One region of the Enterobacter oligotrophicus genome, then DNA from elsewhere that is predicted to be linked to it. Evidence: predicted binding sites of a transcription regulator. Region 1 holds the regulator's gene; each other region holds the start of a gene.
The links. The regulator PhoB, encoded in region 1, activates phosphate uptake and scavenging genes when phosphate is short. The targets are predictions, from matches to a motif close to CTGTCATAAAACTGNCNNAT.
Positions count from the first base shown of each region.

Region 1 (3,186 bases):
GCATCGGTATGCTGCTGGTGATAATAGTCGGTAATGGCCTGTAATAGATGCTGCTGTTTTTCACTGCCAGACAGTCCGGCCTGGCTTTGTACAATATCGCGCGGGCGTAAAAACGGTATCGGGCACAGTACCGCACCCGGCGTGCCGTCGCGTTTTTTCAGGATTTGCGGCGCATGCCCGGCGCTGGCGACCACCGTGGTGTTAAGGAACGCCAGGATATCGCGGGATTCATTTAGCGTTGCCACCGAGTCGTGGTTTCCGGCGACAATCACCAGATGACAGCCAGTCTGCTGCAGGTTCACCACGAAACGGTTGTAGAGCTCTCGCGCATAGCTCGGCGGCGATCCGGTGTCAAAGATATCACCCGCCACAATGATCGCATCCACCTCATGCGACCGGGCCGTGTCCAGCAACCAGTTCAGGAATGCTTCGTGTTCGGCAGCACGGCTTTTGCTGTAAAAATTTTGACCCAGATGCCAGTCCGAGGTGTGAAGTATGCGCATAACAGATCCGTGGCGAAAAAAGATGAGGGCGATTATAAACTGTCAGGGAAGGGAAAATAACCGCTGTAATAAAACAACAGTTTGCCATTGATGGTGGTAATGTTTTTCATAAATCTGTCATAAATCTGACGCATAATGACGCCGCATTACAAACTTGTAACTTAAATAAGACAGGGCAAAGTATGGCGAGACGTATTCTGGTCGTAGAAGATGAAGCTCCAATTCGCGAAATGGTGTGCTTCGTGCTCGAACAAAATGGCTTCCAGCCGGTTGAAGCGGAAGATTATGACAGCGCGGTGAACCAGCTGAATGAACCCTGGCCCGATTTGATTCTGCTTGACTGGATGTTGCCTGGTGGCTCTGGCCTGCAGTTCATCAAACACATTAAACGTGAAGCGATGACCCGCGACATTCCGGTTGTGATGCTGACGGCGCGCGGTGAAGAAGAGGATCGCGTGCGCGGTCTTGAAACCGGCGCGGACGATTACATCACCAAGCCATTCTCTCCGAAGGAGCTGGTTGCCCGTATCAAAGCGGTGATGCGCCGCATTTCGCCAATGGCGGTGGAGGAGGTGATTGAGATGCAGGGCCTGAGCCTTGACCCCACCTCACACCGCGTGATGACCGGTGAAAACCCTCTCGACATGGGGCCAACCGAATTCAAACTCCTGCACTTCTTTATGACTCACCCGGAACGCGTCTACAGCCGCGAGCAGTTGCTGAATAACGTCTGGGGAACTAACGTGTATGTCGAAGACCGGACAGTTGACGTACATATCCGCCGCCTGCGTAAAGCGCTTGAACTGAGCGGCCACGATCGCATGGTACAGACGGTCCGCGGCACGGGTTATCGTTTTTCGACCCGTTTCTGAACAATGACAGGAGTGTGACGCGTGCTGGAACGTCTGTCATGGAAAAGGCTCGTCTTTGAACTGATCTTATGTTGTATTCCGGCCTTCATTCTGGGGGCCTTTTTTGGACATTTACCGTGGTTCCTGCTGGCGGCAGTGACCGGATTACTGATCTGGCATTTCTGGAACTTACTGCGCCTCTCCTGGTGGCTGTGGGTGGACAGAAGTATGACGCCACCGCCAGGAAGCGGAAGCTGGGAGCCGCTGCTTTACGGCCTTCACCAGATGCAGATGCGCAACAAAAAGCGTCGCCGCGAGCTGGGAAGTTTGATTAAGCGTTTTCGCAGTGGCGCGGAATCGCTGCCGGATGCCGTTATTCTGACCACCGAAGAGGGGACGATCTTCTGGTGTAATGGTCTGGCGCAGCAGCTGCTGGGCTTGCGCTGGCCGGACGATAACGGCCAGAACATCCTTAACCTTCTGCGTTACCCGGAGTTCACGCTGTATCTGAAAAAGCGTGATTTTACCCGTCCGCACAATCTGAAGCTCAATAACGGTCGGCATCTTGAGATCCGCGTGATGCCGTACAGCGATCAGCAGTGGCTGATGGTTGCGCGCGATGTGACCCAGATGCACCAGCTGGAAGGGGCGCGCCGCAACTTCTTCGCCAACGTCAGCCACGAGCTACGCACGCCGCTGACGGTGCTCCAGGGTTACCTGGAGATGATGCAGGAGCAAACGCTGGAAGGCGCTCCGCGCGAGAAAGCGCTGCACACCATGCGCGAGCAAACGTACCGGATGGAAGGGCTGGTGAAACAACTTCTCACGCTGTCAAAAATAGAAGCGGCCCCTACGCTGGCGCTGAATGACACCATCGACGTGCCGATGATGTTACGGGTGGTTGAACGTGAAGCGCAGACGTTAAGCCATAAAAAGCATGAACTTATTTTCGACGTTGATAACACGCTGAAAGTGCTCGGCAGTGAAGACGAGTTACGTAGTGCCATTTCCAACCTGGTTTACAATGCGGTGAATCATACGCCAGCGGGGACGCGCATTATGGTGCGCTGGCACCATGTGCCAGCAGGTGCGGAGTTTAGCGTTGAGGATAACGGTCCGGGTATTGCACCGGAGCACATTCCACGCCTGACCGAGCGTTTTTACCGTGTAGACAAGGCGCGCTCGCGGCAGACCGGGGGAAGCGGTCTGGGTCTGGCGATTGTGAAACATGCGGTTAATCACCACGAGAGCCGTCTGGATATCCAGAGCACGCCGGGCAAAGGAACGCGTTTCAGTTTCGTTATTCCGGAACGATTAATTGCCAAAAAGATCGCCTGAAAGCAGGTATGTCACCCTTCCTTTCCACGGGCCAGCGATTGCTGGCCCGTTTACTTTGCAGTCAAGCGAAACGCGAGTGAATTTTATACGGTTGATGTTTTTTTGTTCGCATGATTAGCCATGCGTTTTTCTTATAACTGGCGTATTGTGCTGGTTGCTGTTTTCATGCTGGCATATTGTTCTGGTTTTACGATCCCACCTTGCCTTTAAACGTTATAAGCGTTTAAATTGCCCCCCAGATACTGTCATACCGACTGTATTTGCGTGGTAAATCGAAAAACTATTCTTCTCCACGCCAGGACGGGAGAATATCCCGCTGAAATTGAGCAAATTTTCCGCTGTATTGTCCCGTCAGGGATGGCGAAAATCTCAACGTTTTCAACACCACATCCACAGGCAGTAAGGTTCTATGACCCATCACTTAAAATCGCGTGACATCATCGCGCTGGGCTTTATGACATTCGCGCTGTTCGTTGGCGCAGGCAACATCATTT
Region 1 is NZ_AP019007.1:3,529,876-3,533,061, forward strand. It holds gene sbcD (exonuclease subunit SbcD) at 1-503, opposite strand, end outside; gene phoB (phosphate response regulator transcription factor PhoB) at 686-1,375, shown strand; gene phoR (phosphate regulon sensor histidine kinase PhoR) at 1,397-2,692, shown strand; gene brnQ (branched-chain amino acid transporter carrier protein BrnQ) at 3,102-3,186, shown strand, end outside.

Region 2 (3,186 bases), 1.9 Mb from region 1:
ACGTCCCGGATAGACCTGCACCTTCTTGCCGTTCTCAATCTCAAAACCTTCGGTAAACTTCAGCGAGCGAATTTCCGCCAGCGTGAAGTCGATGGCATAGTAGCGGCCATCCTTACGGGCGCGATCCGGGAAACGCTCTGCGACATCCGTCACGCGGTCAAGATAGTGGTCATGCAGGACGACCAGCTGGTCATCCTTCGTCATGACTAAATCCTGCTCAAGATAATCCGCGCCCTGCGCATAGGCCATCGCTTTCGCCGGAAGCGTGTGCTCCGGCAGATAGCCGCTCGCGCCGCGATGGGCGATGACGATTTTATCCGCCGCCAGCGCGGAGCCTGTCATCAGGCCCGCCAGCAGCAGACCCGTTGCTATGTGAGTCAGTTTCATCGCAATGCTCCTTATTGACGACGTGCCTGCACTTCGGCATGGTGACGTTTCTCACCGATCATCACGACAATCAGCAGCAGTACCGCCAGCACGCTACCGCCAATCATCACCATAAAGCCGCCGTCCCAGCCAAAGAAGTCAACGGTATAGCCCACAATCGCGCTCGCCGCGACAGAGCCGCCCAGGTAGCCGAACAGACCGGTAAAGCCTGCCGCCGTGCCTGCCGCTTTTTTCGGTGCCAGTTCCAGCGCGTGCAGACCAATCAGCATGACCGGGCCATAGATCAGGAAGCCGATGACGATCATACACGCCATATCCACGCCTGGGTTGCCCGGCGGGTTAAGCCAGTAAACAACGGTAGCAATGGTCACCAGCGTCATAAAGAAGACACCCGTTGCACCGCGGTTGCCTTTAAATACTTTATCCGACATCCAGCCGCAGATCAGCGTGCCCGGAATTCCCGCATATTCGTAAAGGAAGTAGGCCCAGGACGATTTATCCAGTGCGAAATGCTTCACCTCTTTCAGGTAGGTTGGTGACCAGTCAAGAATGCCGTAGCGCAGCAGGTAAACGAACACGTTCGCCACCGCGATGTACCACAGCAGTTTGTTTGGCAGCACGTACTTCATGAAGATCTGCTTTGCCGTCAGTTCTTCTTCATGCTGCTCGCTGTAATCATCCGGATAGTCGTTTTTGTACTCTTCAATCGGCGGCAGACCGCAGGACTGCGGCGTGTCACGCATCAGGGCAAAAGCAAAAATAGCCACCAGAATCGCGCCAAAGGCTGGCATGTAGAGCGCCGCGTGCCAGTCGTTGAACCAGGCCATCCCCAGCAGGAACAGCAGTGGCGGAATCCCCCCGCCAACGTTATGCGCGCAGTTCCAGACGGACACAATGCCGCCACGCTCTTTCTGCGACCACCAGTGCACCATGGTGCGTCCACACGGCGGCCATCCCATCCCCTGGAACCAGCCGCAGAGGAACAGCAGCACGAACATAATCGCAATGCTGGAGGTTGCCCACGGCACAAAGCCCATAAACAGCATCACCGCGGCCGCGAGGATCAGACCGGCAGGCAGGAAAACGCGCGGATTCGAGCGGTCCGACACCGAGCCCATAATGAACTTCGAAAAACCGTAGGCGATAGAGATCCCCGACAGCGCGAATCCCAGATCGCCACGCGAAAAGCCCTGCTCCACCAGATATGGCATAGCGAGAGCGAAGTTTTTACGTACCAGATAGTAAGCCGCGTACCCGAAGAAGATCCCCAGGAAGATTTGCCAACGCAGACGACGGTATAGCGGATCAATTTCTGCCTCAGGCAGACGCGCCCGATGCGGCGCAGGTTTAAAGATACTGAGCATGACAGCCTCCGTGGCCAGGTATTGAATTTTTGGGGTTTTACTGCCCCACACTCCAGAGAGGCGGCGATGTTAAAAAATCACGGTGATTGTTACTGTGAATCAACGCACAGATTGTTACAGAAATATGACAGTGTGCGCAAAAAGGCGCATGGAATCACATTTCACTTTCGAATAACGCTCGTTTATGTTCGAAATCAAACAAACCACAATTTCAGTGTGGCTAAATGATAAAAAACGAACATAGAGGGAAGACAATGACAATTCACGATCCTCGTTACAGCGATGTGATTATCATTGGCGGTGGCGCAACCGGAGCCGGGATCGCGCGTGACTGCGCCCTACGGGGTTTACGCGTCACGCTTCTGGAGCGTCATGATATTGCAACGGGTGCGACCGGGCGAAATCACGGCCTGCTGCACAGCGGCGCGCGGTATGCGGTGACTGACGGCGAATCCGCCCGCGAATGTATTGCTGAAAACCAGTTCCTTAAGCGCATCGCCCGCCACTGTATTGAGCCAACCGACGGCCTGTTCATTACGCTTCCCGAAGATGACCTCGCGTTTCAGCACACGTTTATTTCAGCCTGCGCAGCAGCAGGCATACCGGCCGAGGCCATTGATCCCGCGCAGGCGCGCCGTATTGAGCCTTCCGTGAACCCGGCACTCACGGGTGCCGTCAGGGTCCCTGATGGCACCGTCGATCCCTTCCGTCTGACCGCTGCCAATATGCTGGACGCCCGCGAGCATGGCGCGCGCATCCTCACCGGACATGCAGTGACCGGGCTTATCCGTGAAGGCCATCGCGTCCGCGGCGTGCGGGTTTTTGACACACAATATAACGAAGCTCACGACCTGTTTGCCGCCGTCGTCATTAACGCAGCAGGCATCTGGGGGCAGCGTATCGCTGAGTACGCTGACTTATCCATCCGCATGTTCCCGGCGAAAGGCTCGCTGCTGATCCTCGATCACCGCATCAATAACCACGTGATCAACCGCTGCCGCAAACCCTCGGACGCCGACATTCTGGTGCCGGGGGATACCATTTCACTCATCGGCACCACTTCAACCCACGTCGACTACAGCGAGATTGACGACAATAGGGTAACTGCTGCTGAGGTGGATATTCTGCTGCGCGAAGGGGAAAAACTGGCACCGGTAATGGCGCAGACCCGTATTCTGCGCGCCTATGCTGGCGTGCGTCCGCTGGTGGCCAGCGATAACGATCCGAGTGGTCGTAACGTCAGCCGTGGCATCGTGCTACTCGACCACGCAGAACGCGACGGCATGGACGGTTTTATTACCATCACCGGCGGCAAGCTGATGACCTATCGCCTGATGGCGCAGTGGGCAACCGATGCCGTCTGCCGCAAACTCGGCAACACCGAACCGTGCGTGACGGCGGAGCAGCCCCTGCCCGGCTCGCGACAGTCTACCGA
Region 2 is NZ_AP019007.1:980,395-983,580, forward strand. It holds gene glpQ (glycerophosphodiester phosphodiesterase) at 1-387, opposite strand, end outside; gene glpT (glycerol-3-phosphate transporter) at 399-1,751, opposite strand; gene glpA (anaerobic glycerol-3-phosphate dehydrogenase subunit A) at 2,006-3,186, shown strand, end outside.
Region 2: the regulator PhoB is predicted to act here: its motif matches at 1,863-1,882, upstream of glpT (glycerol-3-phosphate transporter).

Region 3 (3,186 bases), 1.4 Mb from region 1:
TGTGTTTTAAAATTGAACAAAAAATGTTCAGGAAATCCTCATGTTATCAAACACTTCAGGGAAAATAGCAGCCATAAAAAAAGCGGGCCAGTTTCCTGACCCGCTTTTTTGTCGCCTTCAACCGATTAAATCAGCTTCAGCGAAATCCAGTACAGACCGCCAGACAGCAGGATAGACGCCGGGAGGGTGAACACCCAGGCCATCAGAATGTTGGTGACGGTTTTGCGTTGCAGACCGCCACCGTCAACAATCATAGTCCCTGCCACGGACGAGGAAAGTACGTGGGTAGTTGATACTGGCATACCGGTGTAGCTCGCCAGACCGATAGAAACGGCCGCCGTCATCTGCGCGGACATACCCTGCGCATAGGTCATGCCTTTCTTACCAATCTTCTCGCCGATGGTGGTCGCCACACGACGCCAGCCAATCATCGTACCGATACCGAGCGCCAGCGCGACTGCCATGATGATCCAGATTGGCGCGTACTCAATGGTATTGAGCATATCGCTTTTCAGTTTCTTCAGTAGACGCTGGTCGTCAGCATTCACTTCCGGCAGCTTCGCGACTTTATCGGTAATATCAGAGATGCAGAGCATAATACGACGCAGCTGACCACGTTGTTCAACCGCCAGTTTGTCGTAGCTTTCGATATCGCCCAGCATACCTTTGGCACGTTCCAGCGCGTTAATCGCGTTTGCCGGATGGCAGTGGAACTCACCTGGTGCGGTAGTTGCACCCGCTTCCGGAGACGGAATCAGCTGGTCAACGCCGGTCGCTTTCTTCAACAACTCAGGGTGTTGCTGGAAGTAAACTTCAACGTTGTTAATGGCGTCACGGGTACGGGTGATTTCGTAACCGGAGGCGTTCATGTTAACCACGAAACCTGCCGGAGCCACGCCAATCAGAACCAGCATCACCAGACCAATGCCTTTCTGACCATCGTTTGCACCGTGAGAGAAAGCCACGCCGATAGCGGAAATGATCAGCGCGATACGTGTCCAGAATGGCGGCTTTTTCTTGCCGTCTTTCTTTTCACGCTCTGCTGGCGTCAGGTGGATACGCGCACGTTTTTTCGTGTTGCTCCAGTAGCGACGCAGAATGAAAATTAATCCACCTGCAACCACCAGACCGACGATAGGAGAGATGATCAGTGAGCCGAAAATCCCCAGCACTTTCGGGATGTTCAGCGCATCAACGACGGAGGTCCCGGTCATCAGGGCATTGGTTAACCCGATACCGATAATCGCGCCGATGAGGGTGTGAGAACTGGATGCAGGCAGGCCGAAATACCAGGTTCCGAGGTTCCAGATAATTGCAGCAAGCAGCATTGAGAACACCATAGCAAGGCCATGGCCAGAACTAACGTTAAGCAGCAGATCCGTTGGCAGCATATGCACGATGGCATACGCAACGCTCAGTCCGCCCAGGAGGACACCAAAAAAGTTAAATACCGCCGCCATAACAACCGCAAGCTGCGACCGCATTGCGCGCGTGTAGATAACCGTTGCTACTGCGTTTGCAGTGTCGTGGAAGCCGTTGATTGCTTCGTAAAACAGTACAAAAACCAGAGCAAGCAATAATAAAAGCCCGGTATGTAAATCCAGGCCAGCAAACAAATGTAGCATAGGACGTTACGCCATTTTGAGGACATGAACGCGGCGCATTATCCAGGACAAATGCGCAACGGGCAAAGTGAAATATAGCTTTTTTTTGATATTCCTTCGGCTTTGTTTAGCGCAGGTAAAGAAATATATTTTATATTTCAGATATATGACTGATATCTGGGTTATTTGCGCTGGTGTGACCACAGAGGAAACTTTACAATCCGCGGCAGTTAACGAAGAGGATTTTGACGTGGAAAGGTTTGATGCCGTGGTAATTGGTGCCGGTGCGGCGGGTATGTTTTGTGCGGCAATGGCCGGACAAGCGGGTCGCCGTGTGCTGCTGCTGGATAACGGTAAAAAGCCTGGCCGCAAGATCCTGATGTCCGGTGGCGGGCGCTGTAACTTCACTAATCTCTATGTCGAACCTGCGGCCTATTTGAGCCAAAATCGTCATTTTTGCAAATCGGCGCTGGCACGCTATACCCAGTGGGATTTTATTGAGCTGGTGGGCAAGCACGGCATCGCGTGGCATGAAAAGACGCTGGGACAGCTGTTCTGCGACGACTCCGCGCAGCAGATTGTCGATATGCTGGTGGCTGAGTGCGAGAAGGGCGGCGTGGTGATGCGCCTGCGCACGGAAGTGCTGGACGTGGCGCGCGACGAACAGGGCTACACGCTGCAGCTCAACGGTGAAAGCGTCAGCGCCGGAAACCTGGTGATCGCCAGCGGCGGCCTGTCGATGCCAGGGCTGGGCGCTTCCCCGTTCGGCTATAAGATTGCTGAGCAGTTCGGCCTGAAGGTGCTGCCGACGCGCGCAGGGCTGGTGCCGTTCACGCTGCATAAACCTCTGCTGGAACAATTACAGACGCTTTCTGGCGTTTCTGTTCCATCAGTCATTACCGCCGAAGACGGTACGGTGTTCCGCGAAAATCTGCTGTTCACCCATCGCGGGCTCTCCGGCCCGGCGGTGCTGCAAATTTCCAGCTACTGGCAGCCGGGCGAGTTTGTGACGGTGAATCTGGTGCCGGACTGCGATCTCGGCGCATTCCTCAATGAGCAACGCACCGCGCACCCGAATCAGAGCCTGAAGAACACTCTGGCGATGCAGCTACCGAAACGTCTGGTGGAGTGCCTGCAGGTGTTAGGGCAGATCCCGGACGTCGCGCTTAAGCAGTTGAACAGCCGCGAACAGGAAACGCTGGTCGAGACGCTGACGAACTGGCGCGTCCAGCCAAACGGGACAGAAGGCTACCGGACGGCGGAAGTTACGCTCGGCGGTGTGGATACTCATGAGCTTTCATCACGCACCATGGAAGCGCGTAACGTGCCGGGGCTCTATTTTATCGGCGAAGTGATGGATGTTACCGGCTGGCTGGGTGGGTATAACTTCCAGTGGGCATGGGCGAGTGCCTGGGCGTGTGCGCAGGCGCTTGCCGAAAAGAACGGTTAATATTGACTTTTTAGAGTGCTGTGCCCCTAACAAGGCCCACTCTTTTTATTTACTGGCTCAGGCCAGTCTGCATGGTTTTTGTGTTTTGCCTCCAGAAAAGGGTTGTGTATGTCTGCTGCTCATCTCGGTTTC
Region 3 is NZ_AP019007.1:2,175,795-2,178,980, reverse strand. It holds gene pitA (inorganic phosphate transporter PitA) at 126-1,625, opposite strand; gene EoCCA6_RS10535 (BaiN/RdsA family NAD(P)/FAD-dependent oxidoreductase) at 1,855-3,054, shown strand; gene EoCCA6_RS10530 (TerC/Alx family metal homeostasis membrane protein) at 3,163-3,186, shown strand, end outside.
Region 3: the regulator PhoB is predicted to act here: its motif matches at 1,758-1,777, upstream of pitA (inorganic phosphate transporter PitA).

Region 4 (3,186 bases), 1.1 Mb from region 1:
CCGTCACTACATGCAGAAAGAGATTTACGAGCAGCCGAATGCCATCAAAAACACCCTGACCGGGCGTATCAGCCACGGTGAAGTTGATTTGAGCGAACTGGGCGCAAACGCGAACGAACTGCTGGGCAAGGTTGAGCACATTCAGATCGTGGCCTGTGGCACCTCTTACAACTCCGGTATGGTGTCTCGCTACTGGTTTGAATCCCTGGCAGGTGTGCCGTGTGATGTCGAAATCGCCTCTGAATTCCGCTACCGCAAATCCGCGGTGCGTCGTAACAGCCTGATGATTACCCTTTCTCAGTCAGGCGAAACGGCGGATACCCTGGCGGCACTGCGTCTCTCTAAAGAGTTGGGCTACCTGGGTTCGCTGGCGATTTGTAACGTGCCGGGCTCCTCGCTGGTACGCGAGTCCGATCTGGCGCTGATGACCAAAGCGGGCACTGAAATCGGCGTAGCATCGACCAAAGCGTTCACCACGCAGCTGACCGTTCTGCTGATGCTGGTGGCGAAACTGGCGCGCCTGAAAGGCGAAGATGCTTCCGTTGAGCACGACATCGTTCATGGTCTGCAGGCGCTGCCGAGCCGCATTGAGCAGATGCTGTCTCAGGACAAACGCATTGAAGCGCTGGCAGAAGATTTCTCTGACAAACATCACGCGCTGTTCCTGGGCCGTGGCGATCAGTATCCGATTGCGCTGGAAGGCGCGCTGAAGCTGAAAGAGATCTCCTACATCCACGCGGAAGCCTACGCGGCAGGCGAGCTGAAACACGGCCCGCTGGCGCTGATTGATGCGGATATGCCGGTTATCGTTGTGGCACCAAACAACGAACTGCTGGAAAAACTGAAATCCAACATCGAAGAAGTGCGCGCCCGCGGCGGTGTACTGTACGTCTTTGCGGATAAAGATGCCGGTTTCGCCAGCAGCGATAACATGCACATCATTGAGATGCCGCATGTGGAAGAGATGATTGCACCTATCTTCTACACCGTTCCGCTGCAGTTACTGGCTTACCACGTTGCGCTGATCAAAGGCACCGACGTTGACCAGCCGCGTAACCTGGCGAAATCCGTAACCGTCGAATAATCTCTCCAGGCTCCACCTTCTGGTGGAGCTTTTTACCTTGCCTGGTTTGTTTTTAATCAATTCTTTCTCGTTTTTATTTATGACAATCTGTCATCTTCAGCTACTTTTTTCAGTGTCACATAAAGAAAATATTACTGAAAACGTACTGTCATGTTTGCGGCTAACATAATGATAATTAAGAATAGTTTTGCTGATTTTTAAGTGAAACTTTCATTGTCATAAAACTGTCATAATTCGTACATTTATCTGTCACCTGTTTGTCCTATTTTGCTCATCGTAGCCACTAAACAACGATTTACGAAATCCTTGCAGGAGACATTATGAAAGTTATGCGTACCACTGTCGCAACTGTTGTCGCCGCGACCTTATCTCTGAGCGCTTTCTCTGTATTCGCAGCAGCAAGCCTGACTGGCGCTGGTGCAACCTTCCCTGCGCCGGTGTATGCCAAATGGGCAGATACCTACCAGAAAGAAACCGGTAACAAGGTTAACTATCAGGGTATCGGCTCCTCCGGTGGCGTAAAACAAATTACCGCTAACACCGTTGATTTCGGCGCATCAGATGCACCTCTGTCTGATGACAAACTGGCTCAGGAAGGCCTGTTCCAGTTCCCGACCGTTATCGGTGGTGTCGTTCTGGCGATCAACCTGCCTGGCGTGAAATCGGGTGAGCTGGTGCTGGACGGCAAAACCCTGGGTGATATCTACCTGGGTAAAATCAAAAAATGGGATGACGAAGCGATCGCGAAACTCAACCCAGGCCTGAAGCTGCCTTCTCAGAACATCGCTGTGGTTCGTCGCGCTGACGGTTCTGGCACCTCCTTCGTCTTCACCAGCTACCTGGCGAAAGTGAACGAAGAGTGGAAATCTAAAGTCGGCTCTGGCTCTACCGTTAACTGGCCAACCGGTCTGGGCGGTAAAGGGAATGACGGTATCGCCGCGTTTGTACAGCGTCTGCCAGGCTCTATCGGTTACGTAGAATACGCTTACGCCAAACAGAACAACCTGGCTTACACGAAGCTGGTTTCTGCTGACGGCAAACCGGTTAGCCCGACCGAAGAGAACTTTGCTAACGCCGCGAAAGGCGCTGACTGGAGCAAATCCTTCGCTCAGGATCTGACTAACCAGAAAGGCGACGACGCCTGGCCAATCACCTCTACCACCTTCATTCTGGTTCACAAAGATCAGAAGAAACCTGAGCAGGGTGCTGAAGTGCTGAAGTTCTTCGACTGGGCATACAAAAATGGTGGCAAACAGGCTAATGACCTGGATTACGCCAGCCTGCCAGACAGCGTGGTTGAGCAGATTCGTGCTGCATGGAAAACCAATGTGAAAGACAGCAGCGGTAAGGCATTGTATTAATTTAGCATTCTGACGAAAATGGCGGGTGGCGCTTGCGCTTACCCGCCCTACGGTTCCGACTGTAGGCCGGGTAAGCGCAAGCGCCACCCGGCGATTTCGTAAACGCGTTTAACAGAAGAGTAATTTATGGCTGCAACCAAGCCTGCATTTAACCCTCCGGGTAAAAAAGGTGACATGATTTTCAGCGCACTGGTCAAACTGGCTGCGCTGATTGTGCTATTGCTGCTCGGCGGCATTATCGTGTCTCTGATTTTCTCCTCCTGGCCGAGCATTCAGAAATTCGGTTTCTCCTTCCTGTGGACCAAAGAGTGGGATGCACCGAACGATATCTACGGTGCGCTGGTGCCGATTTACGGCACGCTGGTCACCTCGTTCATCGCCCTGCTGATTGCGGTTCCGGTGAGCTTTGGTATCGCCCTGTTCCTGACGGAGCTGGCACCAGGCTGGCTGCGACGTCCGCTCGGTATCGCCATTGAACTGCTGGCGGCCATTCCAAGTATCGTTTACGGCATGTGGGGCCTGTTTATCTTTGCGCCGCTGTTTGCGACGTACTTCCAGGAGCCGGTGGGTAATGTTCTCTCCGCCATTCCGTTTGTGGGTGCACTCTTCTCTGGCCCGGCATTTGGTATTGGTATCCTGGCGGCAGGCGTGATCCTCGCCATTATGATCATTCCGTACATTGCGGCGGTTATGCGCGATGTCTTCGAACAAACCCCGGTGATGATGAAAGAGTCGGCCTAC
Region 4 is NZ_AP019007.1:2,461,643-2,464,828, reverse strand. It holds gene glmS (glutamine--fructose-6-phosphate transaminase (isomerizing)) at 1-1,084, shown strand, start outside; gene pstS (phosphate ABC transporter substrate-binding protein PstS) at 1,405-2,445, shown strand; gene pstC (phosphate ABC transporter permease PstC) at 2,572-3,186, shown strand, end outside.
Region 4: the regulator PhoB is predicted to act here: its motif matches at 1,298-1,317, upstream of pstS (phosphate ABC transporter substrate-binding protein PstS).